2 regions of the Klebsiella sp. SYXHC3 genome follow, and region 1 is predicted to be linked to the other one. Evidence: predicted binding sites of a transcription regulator. Region 1 holds the regulator's gene; the other holds the start of a gene.
What was found. Region 1 encodes Fur, which represses iron uptake genes when iron is present. Its sites were predicted from a motif close to ATAATAATGAGAACNACTATCAA; they were not measured.
Positions count from the first base shown of each region.

Region 2: the regulator Fur is predicted to act here: its motif matches at 2,314-2,336, upstream of AC2CGP_RS15465 (TonB-dependent siderophore receptor).

Region 1 covers NZ_JBXUNG010000003.1:459,142-464,298, forward strand. Annotated here, with positions in the region: gene tcuR (tricarballylate utilization LysR family transcriptional regulator TcuR) at 4-930, opposite strand; gene fur (ferric iron uptake transcriptional regulator) at 1,044-1,496, opposite strand; gene fldA (flavodoxin FldA) at 1,789-2,319, opposite strand; gene ybfE (LexA regulated protein) at 2,469-2,762, opposite strand; gene ybfF (esterase) at 2,896-3,669, opposite strand; gene seqA (replication initiation negative regulator SeqA) at 3,899-4,459, shown strand; gene pgm (phosphoglucomutase (alpha-D-glucose-1,6-bisphosphate-dependent)) at 4,492-5,157, shown strand, end outside.
Region 2 covers NZ_JBXUNG010000005.1:261,771-266,927, reverse strand. Annotated here, with positions in the region: gene ldtC (L,D-transpeptidase LdtC) at 1-847, shown strand, start outside; gene bhsA (multiple stress resistance protein BhsA) at 1,078-1,335, opposite strand; partial or broken gene AC2CGP_RS15475 (hypothetical protein) at 1,460-1,522, shown strand; gene AC2CGP_RS15470 (TetR/AcrR family transcriptional regulator) at 1,585-2,220, shown strand; gene AC2CGP_RS15465 (TonB-dependent siderophore receptor) at 2,446-4,635, shown strand; gene AC2CGP_RS15460 (glycine zipper 2TM domain-containing protein) at 4,692-5,157, opposite strand, start outside.

The DNA of each region.
Region 1 (5,157 bases):
GGTTTAGGAAGTGTAAAGGCTGGCGCCCGGCCAGCAGCCAGTTTCTACAAGCTGACGCATGACTTTGGTCAGTATCACGCGCGCGGCAAGGCCTGCCGGGGTGAGTTCGTCATCTGAGAGACTGACCAGAAAATTAGGTCGGCTTAGTACCGGATTATCGACGCCGATCACTCTTAGCGCCTCGCTGTCGAGATGAGAAATCGCCGCGCCCGGCTGCAGCGTGGCGCCGAGCCCGTCACGGACGGCGCGCATCAGCAGGGCCAGGCCATCGATTTCAGCCACCACGTCAACGTTGATGGCGTGCTCCTGGCAAATAGCGTCCAGCCTGCCGCGCAGGCCATGTCCCTGGCTTGGCATAATCAGCGGGATGGCGGCAAGCTGGTCCGGAGAGATGCTATCGCCGGGCAGCGGCGCCAGCACGTCATGGGCGCCAATCAGGAACAGACGTTCCTCAAGAATGGGTCGGGCGCTCCAGCGCAGGATCTTCTCTTTCTGGAAAACGATGGCTAAATCGAGCTGGCGGGTGTTGATCATCCGTTCCAGATTGCCGGAGAGGCTTTCCACCAGGTGCAGGCGGACGTCGGCGTAGCTTTCGCGCATGGCGTTGATAAAAGGTACGCCCAGCACAGAAGCGGTGCTCGGCGCCATACCGACGCTGACGTGACCGGAAAGGCGTGCTTCACGCGCGGCGAGAATGGCATCGTCAGCATGGCGCAGCGCCAGTTGCGCCTGCGAGTAAAAGGCGAGGCCGGCGCTGGTGGGCATTACGCCGCGCGAAGTCCGTTGCAGCAGGCGGATAGCGAGTTCATTTTCCAGACGCGCCATTTGCTGGCTGAGCGCAGAAACGCCAATATTCAGATCGAGCGCGGCGCGGCCCATACTGCCTGTTTCCACGATGCGGACAAAATAGCGTAGCTGGCGCAGCTCCATAGTGACTCTCCGTACAAGGCGTTAGGCTCTGACAGAATACGCATTCAGGCGGATTTCGCCCATAAAAAAAGCCAACCTTCAGGTTGGCTTTTCATTACATACGAGACGGGAAATTATTTATTCACCGCATCGTGGGCATGTTCATCTTCGCGGCAGTCGCCTTCCGCACAGTGGCCGTAGAGGTACAGGCTGTGGTTGGTTAAGCGGATGCCGTGTTGCGCAGCAATTTCACGTTGGCGGGATTCGATAGAATCATCGCTGAACTCGATCACTTTGCCGCAATCGAGGCAAATCAGGTGATCGTGGTGGTGTTGCTGAGTCAGCTCGAATACGGATTTACCGCCTTCGAAGTTGTGGCGAGTCACGATGCCTGCATCGTCGAACTGGTTCAGCACGCGGTAAACGGTAGCCAGACCAATCTCTTCACCCATATCGATCAGGCGTTTGTATAAATCTTCCGCACTGACGTGATGGTTATCCGGTTCCTGCAACACTTCCAGAATTTTCAGTCGGGGAAGTGTGACTTTCAGGCCAGCCTTCTTTAATGCGATATTGTTGTCAGTCATGCGGAATCTGTCCTGTTGCTAAAGATCGGCTTCCTTTAAAGGGAAGCAATACAGAGAATCACCCGATGTAATGCGTCTCATTATAGAGCTGCTACTCTGAAATGAAAACTGCAACCATCGCGCCTTGTAAGCTGTCAAAAACGAATTACCAGCTACAAACTGTGTCACGTGACCTCGTGGAATCAGAGGACATTGTACAGATATGTGATGAAAAGTTAAAAACTTGTAGCTATTAGTTTGATTGCTTTTATCTATTAATTCAGCGCAGCTTAATAGCTGCGCTGTTTGATTCTTAGGCGTTTTTGATTTCTTCCAGATGCAGCTCTTCGGAAATCTGCTTCACCCACTTCTCAACGCGCTCGTTGGTCAGTTCCGGCTGACGGTCTTCATCAATCGCCAGACCGACGAAGTGATCGTCGTCCGCCAGGCCTTTAGACGCTTCGAAGTGGTAGCCCGCGGTCGGCCAGTGGCCAACGATGGTTGCGCCGCGCGGTTCAATGATGTCACGAATGGTGCCCAGCGCATCGCAGAAGTATTCTGCGTAATCTTCCTGGTCGCCGCAGCCAAAGACGGCTACCAGCTTACCGTTGAAGTCGATCTCTTCCAGCGTCGGGAAGAAGTCGTCCCAGTCGCACTGCGCTTCGCCGTAGTACCAGGTTGGGATGCCGAGCAGCAGAATATCGTGGCTTTCCAGATCTTCTTTGCTGCTCTTGGCAATGTCGTGAACTTCAGCAACGTCTTTACCGAGCTGCTTTTGGATCATTTTTGCAATATTTTCGGTGTTGCCGGTGTCGCTGCCAAAAAAGATGCCGATGATTGCCATGAGTAAAATAACCTCTTGAAACTTAATGATGTGGTAGTGGCATTATGCCTACAGTTAACGGCAATCATAGCAGAACAGGGAAGGGCGCGGAAACAGCAATAACGTCCTGGTGCACACTCTGCTACATGAAAGCGATTTTTTTGCGTTTTTCAGACTTCGCCCTGGTTACGCAGGCAGGCCAGTTGGTGCATCAGCATCTCTTCGATAAGATCGCTGCGGCTCATGTTGCGGGCTTCCGCCAGCTCATTAAGCGCGTCGACCGCATCGGCGTTGAGCTTCAACTCAACGCGCTTCAAGCCGCGAACCTTATCGCGTTTGAGCTGATTGCGTTTGTTGATGCGCAGTTGTTCATCGCGCGAAAGCGGATTGGTTTTCGGTCTACCCGGGCGACGCTCATTTGCGAACAAATCTAATGTCGTTCGGTCCGTTTGTTCTTTTGCCATGATTCAGAGTGACTTCGGGGAAACAAGCTGCCGGGCTATAGCCGGCGCAGATAGCGCGCCATAATACATCAGGCGAACCGCTGCGCCAACGACCGCGGGCATTCTGCCGCGCGGTCGGGCGTTTTTTAGCCACTCAGGCTTCAATTGTGCTCAGATAACGGCGAATTGCGCGTAAAACCGCCTCGGGTTTTTCCGCATGCACCCAGTGTCCGGCGCCGGCAATGACGTGGGCGCGGGCTTGCGGGAACTGCGCCAGCAGCGCGTCGCGGTATTCATCGGTGACATAAGGGGAGTTGCCGCCGGGAATAAATTGCGCCGGGTGCGGCCAGGCGGGCACGGTTTCCCAGCCGACAATATGCGGGTATTGATCCCACAGCGCCGGCACGTTGAAGCGCCACGCGCCGTCGACAAAGGATTTCAGCAGAAACTGAATGACGCCTTCTTCATTTATATACTCGCGCATTACCTGCGCCGCCTGCTGGCGGGTGCTGGCGGCGGATTCGCTGACGGCGTTAATCGCCGCGAAGATCTCATCATGACGGCGGACGTGATAAGCCACCGGCGCGATATCAATCGCCACCAGCCCGGCGATGCGATCCGGCGCCAGCGCGGTCAGCGCCATCACCGCTTTGCCGCCCATCGAATGGCCGATAAAGGTCGCTTTCTCGATCTGATGATCGTCGAGGGTATCGAGCAGGTCCTGCGCCATCGCGCGGTAGGTCATCTCCGGTGAACGCGGCGATAAGCCGTGGTTGCGCATATCGACCTGCAATATATCGTAGTCGGCGACCAGATCGCGGGCGAGGATCCCAAGGTTGTCCAGGCTGCCGAACAGGCCGTGTACCAGGACGATTGGGGATTTATTGTGCGGGTTTTGTGCAGATTGCGCTCGGCTATTTAATTTCATGGCAAAGTTCTTTTTTTCGCTCCGTCGGGTTAGGGTATTATGTTGGACATTCTGCCATTAGGCTGCAAGACCCGGAAGCATTCTGAGTTTTAACGCCATCCTGGTTTGACGCTATTCGCGGTTGGGATTTGTCCTCTATCTGATGCCTTTTGCGCAGTAGTGTGAAAGACAAAGGATAGTTAATCCCGACGACTTGTATTCAGAAACAAAGAAATCGCACTGGATTAAGATGAAAACAATCGAAGTTGATGATGAGCTCTACCGCTATATTGCCAGCCACACTCTGCATATCGGCGAGAGCGCATCCGACATTTTACGGCGCATGCTGAAATTTTCCGCCGTTTCTCAGCCTGCATCTGGCGCGCCAGCGGCGAAAGCCGCGCCGGCGGCTGCTCCTGCGGCGGCGCCAGTCGTCGAAGCGAAGCCGGCCAACCCGGTTAAAGATAAAGTCCGCGCCATGCGCGAGCTGCTGTTATCTGACGAATACGCTGAACAAAAGCGCGCGGTTAACCGCTTCATGCTGGTATTGACTACGCTTTACTCGTTAGACAGCAAGGCATTTTCAGAAGCCACTGAGTCTCTGCACGGACGCACCCGCGTATACTTCGCCGAAGACTCACGGACGCTGCTGAAAAGCGGTAATCAGACCAAACCGAAACAGGTTCCTGGTACGCCGTGGTGGGTTATCACCAATACTAATACCGGCCGTAAATGCAGCATGATCGAACACATCATGCAATCAATGCAGTTCCCTGCGGAGCTGATTGAAAAGGTATGCGGCACGATCTAGTTAATTAAACTTTGCACCAGAAGGATCAGGCAATGGCAATCGATAAACGTGCGGGTCAGCCGGCACAACAGAGTGATTTGATTAACGTCGCCCAGCTGACCGCTCAGTACTATGTGCTGAAGCCGGAAGCGGGCAATGCGGAGCATGCGGTTAAGTTCGGCACCTCCGGCCATCGCGGTAGCGCAGGGCGCCACAATTTCAATGAGCAGCATATTCTGGCGATTGCGCAGGCGATTGCGGAAAACCGCGCGAAAAACGGCATCACCGGCCCGTGCTACGTGGGTAAGGATACCCACGCTTTATCCGAACCGGCCTTCATTTCCGTGCTGGAAGTGCTGGCGGCGAACGGTGTTGATGTGATCGTTCAGGAAAACAACGGTTTCACCCCGACGCCGGCGGTTTCCAACGCGATTCTGGTGCATAACAAAAAAGGCGGCCCGTTGGCGGATGGTATCGTTATCACCCCGTCGCACAACCCGCCGGAAGATGGCGGTATTAAGTACAACCCGCCAAACGGCGGCCCGGCTGATACCAACGTGACAAAAGTGGTGGAGAACCGCGCGAATGAACTGCTGGCCGCCGGTCTGCAGGGCGTGAAGCGTATTTCTCTCGACGCCGCGCTGGCTTCCGGCCACGTGAAAGAGCAGGACCTGGTACAGCCGTTTATTGAAGGGCTGGCGGATATCGTCGATATGGCG
Region 2 (5,157 bases), on a different contig from region 1:
GGTCGGGCAGAATCAGTTTCATGTAGTGCAGGATAACGGCGGATCGCTGGAAGCGATTGCCAAAAAATACAACGTTGGTTTTCTCGCGCTGCTGCAGGCTAATCCCGGGGTCGATCCTTATGTGCCGCGCGCCGGTAGCGTGCTGACCATCCCGCTGCAGACGCTGCTGCCTGACGCCCCCCGTGAAGGTCTGGTGCTCAATATCGCCGAGCTGCGCCTGTACTACTATCCACCTGGACAGAATAGCGTGACCGTTTATCCGATCGGTATCGGCCAGCTTGGCGGCGATACCCTGACCCCGACGATGGTCACTACCGTTTCCGATAAGCGCGCCAACCCCACCTGGACACCAACCGCCAACATCCGCGCGCGATATAAAGCGATGGGGATCGATTTGCCAGCCGTAGTCCCTGCCGGGCCGAATAACCCGATGGGACATCACGCGATTCGTCTCGCGGCCTACGGCGGCGTCTATCTACTGCACGGCACCAACGCCGATTTTGGTATCGGGATGCGCGTCAGTTCAGGCTGTATCCGCCTGCGCGATGCTGATATAAAGTCTCTGTATAACAAAATCACGCCGGGCACCAGGGTGAATATCATCAACGAACCTATCAAAGTTTCGGTAGAGCCAAACGGTACCCGTCTGGTGGAAGTCCACCAGCCGCTGTCCGAACATATCAATGACGATCCGCAGACGCTGCCAATCGTCCTGAATGCCGGCATGAAGAACTTTAAACAGGCACCGCAGACCAATCAGCAGGTGATGGAATACGCGATGGAGCTACGCTCCGGAATGCCGGTCGATGTGACCCGCCATCAGCTTCCCGCTGAGCAAGCCATGTAGTGCATTTCCGGATGGTAGAATGTAAAAAACCCGCCAGGCACGGCGGGTTTTTTTGTGGCAATCGCCAGCTTCGCTGACGAGGTTTCGCGGGGCGCGGTCCCATGAAGGGGTGTGGACCGCGTCGCGAGAGTGGCATAACAAAGGGAACGACTTTTACTGCTTACTACACGCGTTCTGCTGAAGGGGGTCAGGAGCGCGTTTTGTCAGTGGCATGACAGGGGTTACAACATTTATTTATAGATAACTGCGGTACCGTGCAGGGTATTAGGACCGGTTACCGAGGTAATACGGTAAGAGGTCGCCCCCATCTCGTCGGCTTTCTGCGCCAGCTGCTCTTCAAGCGAACCCAGATTGGTGCCGGCGGATGCGGAAACGGTACCGATTTTATGTTGACCTGCTGGGGTGGATTGCACCTCAACAGCGGCGAAACTTGCGAATGAGAGTGAGCTCAGTACGGCAGCAAGTGCCAGTTTTTGGACGTTTTTCATGATTATTATACCTATGCAGATGATTTTTATAGTAGGGTCGCAAGAATTAACTTAACGATCGATAGGTAAATGATAATGTGATCCAGGTCACAGGTCAACTCATTTTTATAACGATCATTTAACTATTTATAAAATGCTTAATTTTCATACATATATGAATTATTTATTTTTGGACTTCTGCCGCTGGTAGCGTGACACGTTTATTTTTATAATGGCCGTTCAACAACCCAACATAGGTACAACGGCATCATGACAACTGACGTTCAAAGTTGCGCAAAAAAAAGCCGTGGCCGACCTAAAGTGTTCGACAGGGACGCGGCGCTGGACAAGGCCATGACACTTTTCTGGCAGCACGGCTATGAAGCAACTTCGCTGGCCGATCTCGTCGAAGCGACCGGTGCGAAAGCCCCGACGCTATACGCCGAGTTCGTGAACAAAGAAGGCTTATTCCGCGCGGTGCTGGATCGCTACATTTCCCGCTTCGCCGCCAAACACGAAGCCCTGCTATTCGATGACCACAAAACCGTCGATCAGGCGCTGCGCGACTATTTCACCGCTGTCGCCACCTGCTTTACCAGCAAAGATACCCCGGCAGGCTGTTTTATGATTAACACCTCCGCGGCGCTGGCCGCCTCTTCAACCGATATCGCCAACACCATTAAGTCGCGGCACGCGGTGCAGGAACAAACGTTGACGCAATTTTTACAGCAGCGTCAGCAACGCGGCGAACTCCCTGCGCAGGGCAATGTCTTGCAGCTGGCGCAGTTTTTAAACTGCATGCTGCAAGGAATGTCTATCAGTGCGCGCGAAGGCGCTGATTTTGCCACCCTGAAACAGATTAGTGACACGACGCTGCGCCTGTGGCCGCAAATCCTGCAACCTTAATCCCCTACCGGCGGCCGTCGCTCGCCGGTTTTTTCCCCATCTGCTGAATAACCTTACATTTCTCAATATTTTCATTATGTTGATTTGTTGTAAATGATATTGATAACGATAATCAATATGTGCAAAATTCGCATTTGTTTTTCTATATGTTTCACGCTGTAACAGCCGCGCCTGTGGCTGAAAAAAATAACAACAGTAATGACTAACTCATATCAAGGAATGCGAATGAACAAGCGCCTCTGGCTGCTCAATCCTCTGCTGCTGGCCACCGCCCTGCCAGCCTTTACCGCGCAGGCCGCCGATGAAGACGATATTATCGTCAGCGCCAACCGTAACCACCGTACCGTCGCCGAGATGGCGCAAACCACCTGGGTGATTGAAGGCCAGGAGATTGAGCAACAGGTTCAGGGTGGTAAAGAGTTTAAAGATGTCCTCGCGCAGCTGATCCCCGGGATAGATGTCAGCAGCCAGGGGCGTACCAACTACGGCATGAACATGCGCGGACGCGCCATCGTCGTGCTCATCGACGGCGTGCGTCTCAATTCATCGCGTACCGATAGCCGCCAGCTTGACGCCATCGATCCGTTTAACATCGAACATATTGAAGTTATTTCCGGCGCCACGTCGTTATACGGCGGCGGCAGTACCGGCGGTCTGATTAATATCGTCACGAAAAAAGGCCAGCAGGAACGCCAGGTGGATCTGGAGCTGGGTGGTAAAACCGGCTTTGCCAATAGCAACGATCATGATGAACGAGTAGCGGCGGCCGTCAGCGGGGGTACCGATCATGCTTCCGGCCGATTGTCGGTGGCCTATCAGCGCTTCGGCGGCTGGTATGACGGCAACAATGACGCGCTGATCCTCGATAATACGCAAACCGGCTTACAGCATTCGGACCGACTCGACGTGATGGGTACCGGAACCATCGAAATCGATGACCAGCGCCAGCTCCAGCTTGTCACGCAGTACTATAAAAGCCAGGGCGATGATTATGGTCTGAATTTGGGCAAAGATATGTCTGCGGTGCTTGGCGAAAGTAAAGCCTGGACCTCTAACGGGCTTAACTCCGATCGCGTGCCTGGTACCGAGCGTCATTTGATCAGTCTGCAATACTCCGACGCCGACTTCTTCGGCCAGAATATGGTCAGCCAGATTTATTACCGCGACGAATCACTGACCTTCTACCCCTTCCCGGCCCTGAGCAAAGGGCAAATCAGCAGTTTTTCCGCTTCACAGCAGGATACCGATCAGTACGGCGCTAAGATCACCTTCAACAGCCAACCGCTGACGGGATGGGATCTGACCTGGGGCGTTGATGCCGACCATGAAACCTTCAACTCCAACCAAATGTTCTTCGACCTGGATAAAGCAATGGCTTCCGGCGGCCTGAATAATCAGTCAGCCTACACCACCGGCCGCTATCCAGGCTACAGCATCACCAATCTCGCGCCGTTCCTGCAAACCAGCTATGACCTGAACGACATCTTCACCCTTAGCGGCGGCGTGCGCTATCAATGGACGGAAAACCGCGTCGATGATTTTGTCGGCTACGCGCAGCAGCAGGATGTCGCTAAAGGCAAATATCAGTCGGCGGATGCCATTCCTGGCGGTAAGACCGATTATGATAACTTCCTCTTTAATGCCGGGATCGTCGCCCACATTACCGAACGCCAGCAGACCTGGTTTAACTTCTCTCAGGGCGTCGAACTACCGGATCCGGGCAAATATTACGGTATCGGCAGCTACGGCGCCGCGGTCAACGGCCATCTGCCGCTGGTCTCGAGCGTTAACGTCGGCGACTCGCCGCTACAGGGGATCAAAGTTAACTCCTGGGAGCTGGGCTGGCGTTACACCGGCGACAACCTGCGCACCCAGCTTGCCGCTTATTACTCGACATCAGACAAAACCATCGTAGTTAACCGCAGCGATATGACCATTGATGTGCAATCGGATAAACGACGCATTTACGGCATGGAAGGCGCGGTGGACTACTTCGTGCCTGATAGCGACTGGAGCCTGGGCGCTAACTTCAACGTGCTGAAATCGCAAGTAAAAACCGATGGCAGTTGGCAGAAGTGGGACGTCACCCTGGCCTCGCCGTCGAAAGCCACCGCCTGGGTCGGCTGGGCGCCGGACCCATGGTCGCTACGCGTGCAAAGCCAGCAGGTATTTGATTTAAGCGATGCCAGCGGCAATAAGCTTGATGGGTACAATACCGTCGATTTTATCGGTAGCTATTTGCTGCCGGTGGGTAAACTGACCTTTAGCATCGAAAACTTGCTGAACGAAGATTACGTCACCATCTGGGGACAGCGCGCGCCGCTGTTGTACAGTCCAACCTATGGCAGCGCCGGGCTGTACGAATATAAAGGCCGTGGCCGGACCTTCGGCCTGAACTACGCGTTAACGTTCTAATAAAAAAAGCCCCTCAGCCTGAGTGATTGAGGGGCTAATAGCTTAAAACTGCTGTTTTACGCTTTGTTATTCAGAATCAACTGACCGTTGCTGTCCAGCGGGATTTGCGCCCCCGGCTGGTGGTCCATGCGGATTTTGCCCTGCTGGTCGCCGATTTTATAGGTAACATCATAACCGAGCATTTTTTCCGACTTGTCGTAAACCGTCTTACAGCGCTGCTGGGTGGTGGTATAGGTGTCGTTATCCTGCATCGAGCCCTGAATTTGGTTACCGGCATAGCCGCCGCCCAGCGCGCCAACCACGGTAGCGACATCACGCCCTCGCCCGCCGCCAAACTGGTGGCCAATCACACCCCCGGCGACCGCGCCGAGAACGGAACCGGCAATACGGTTTTCATCCTGCACCGGACGACGATGGGTAACGGTCACGTTACGGCATTCCTGACGCGGCGTTTTTATGCTTTCTTTTATCGGCGTACTGGACACCACTTGCGCATATTGCGGGCCACGATCTAATACATTG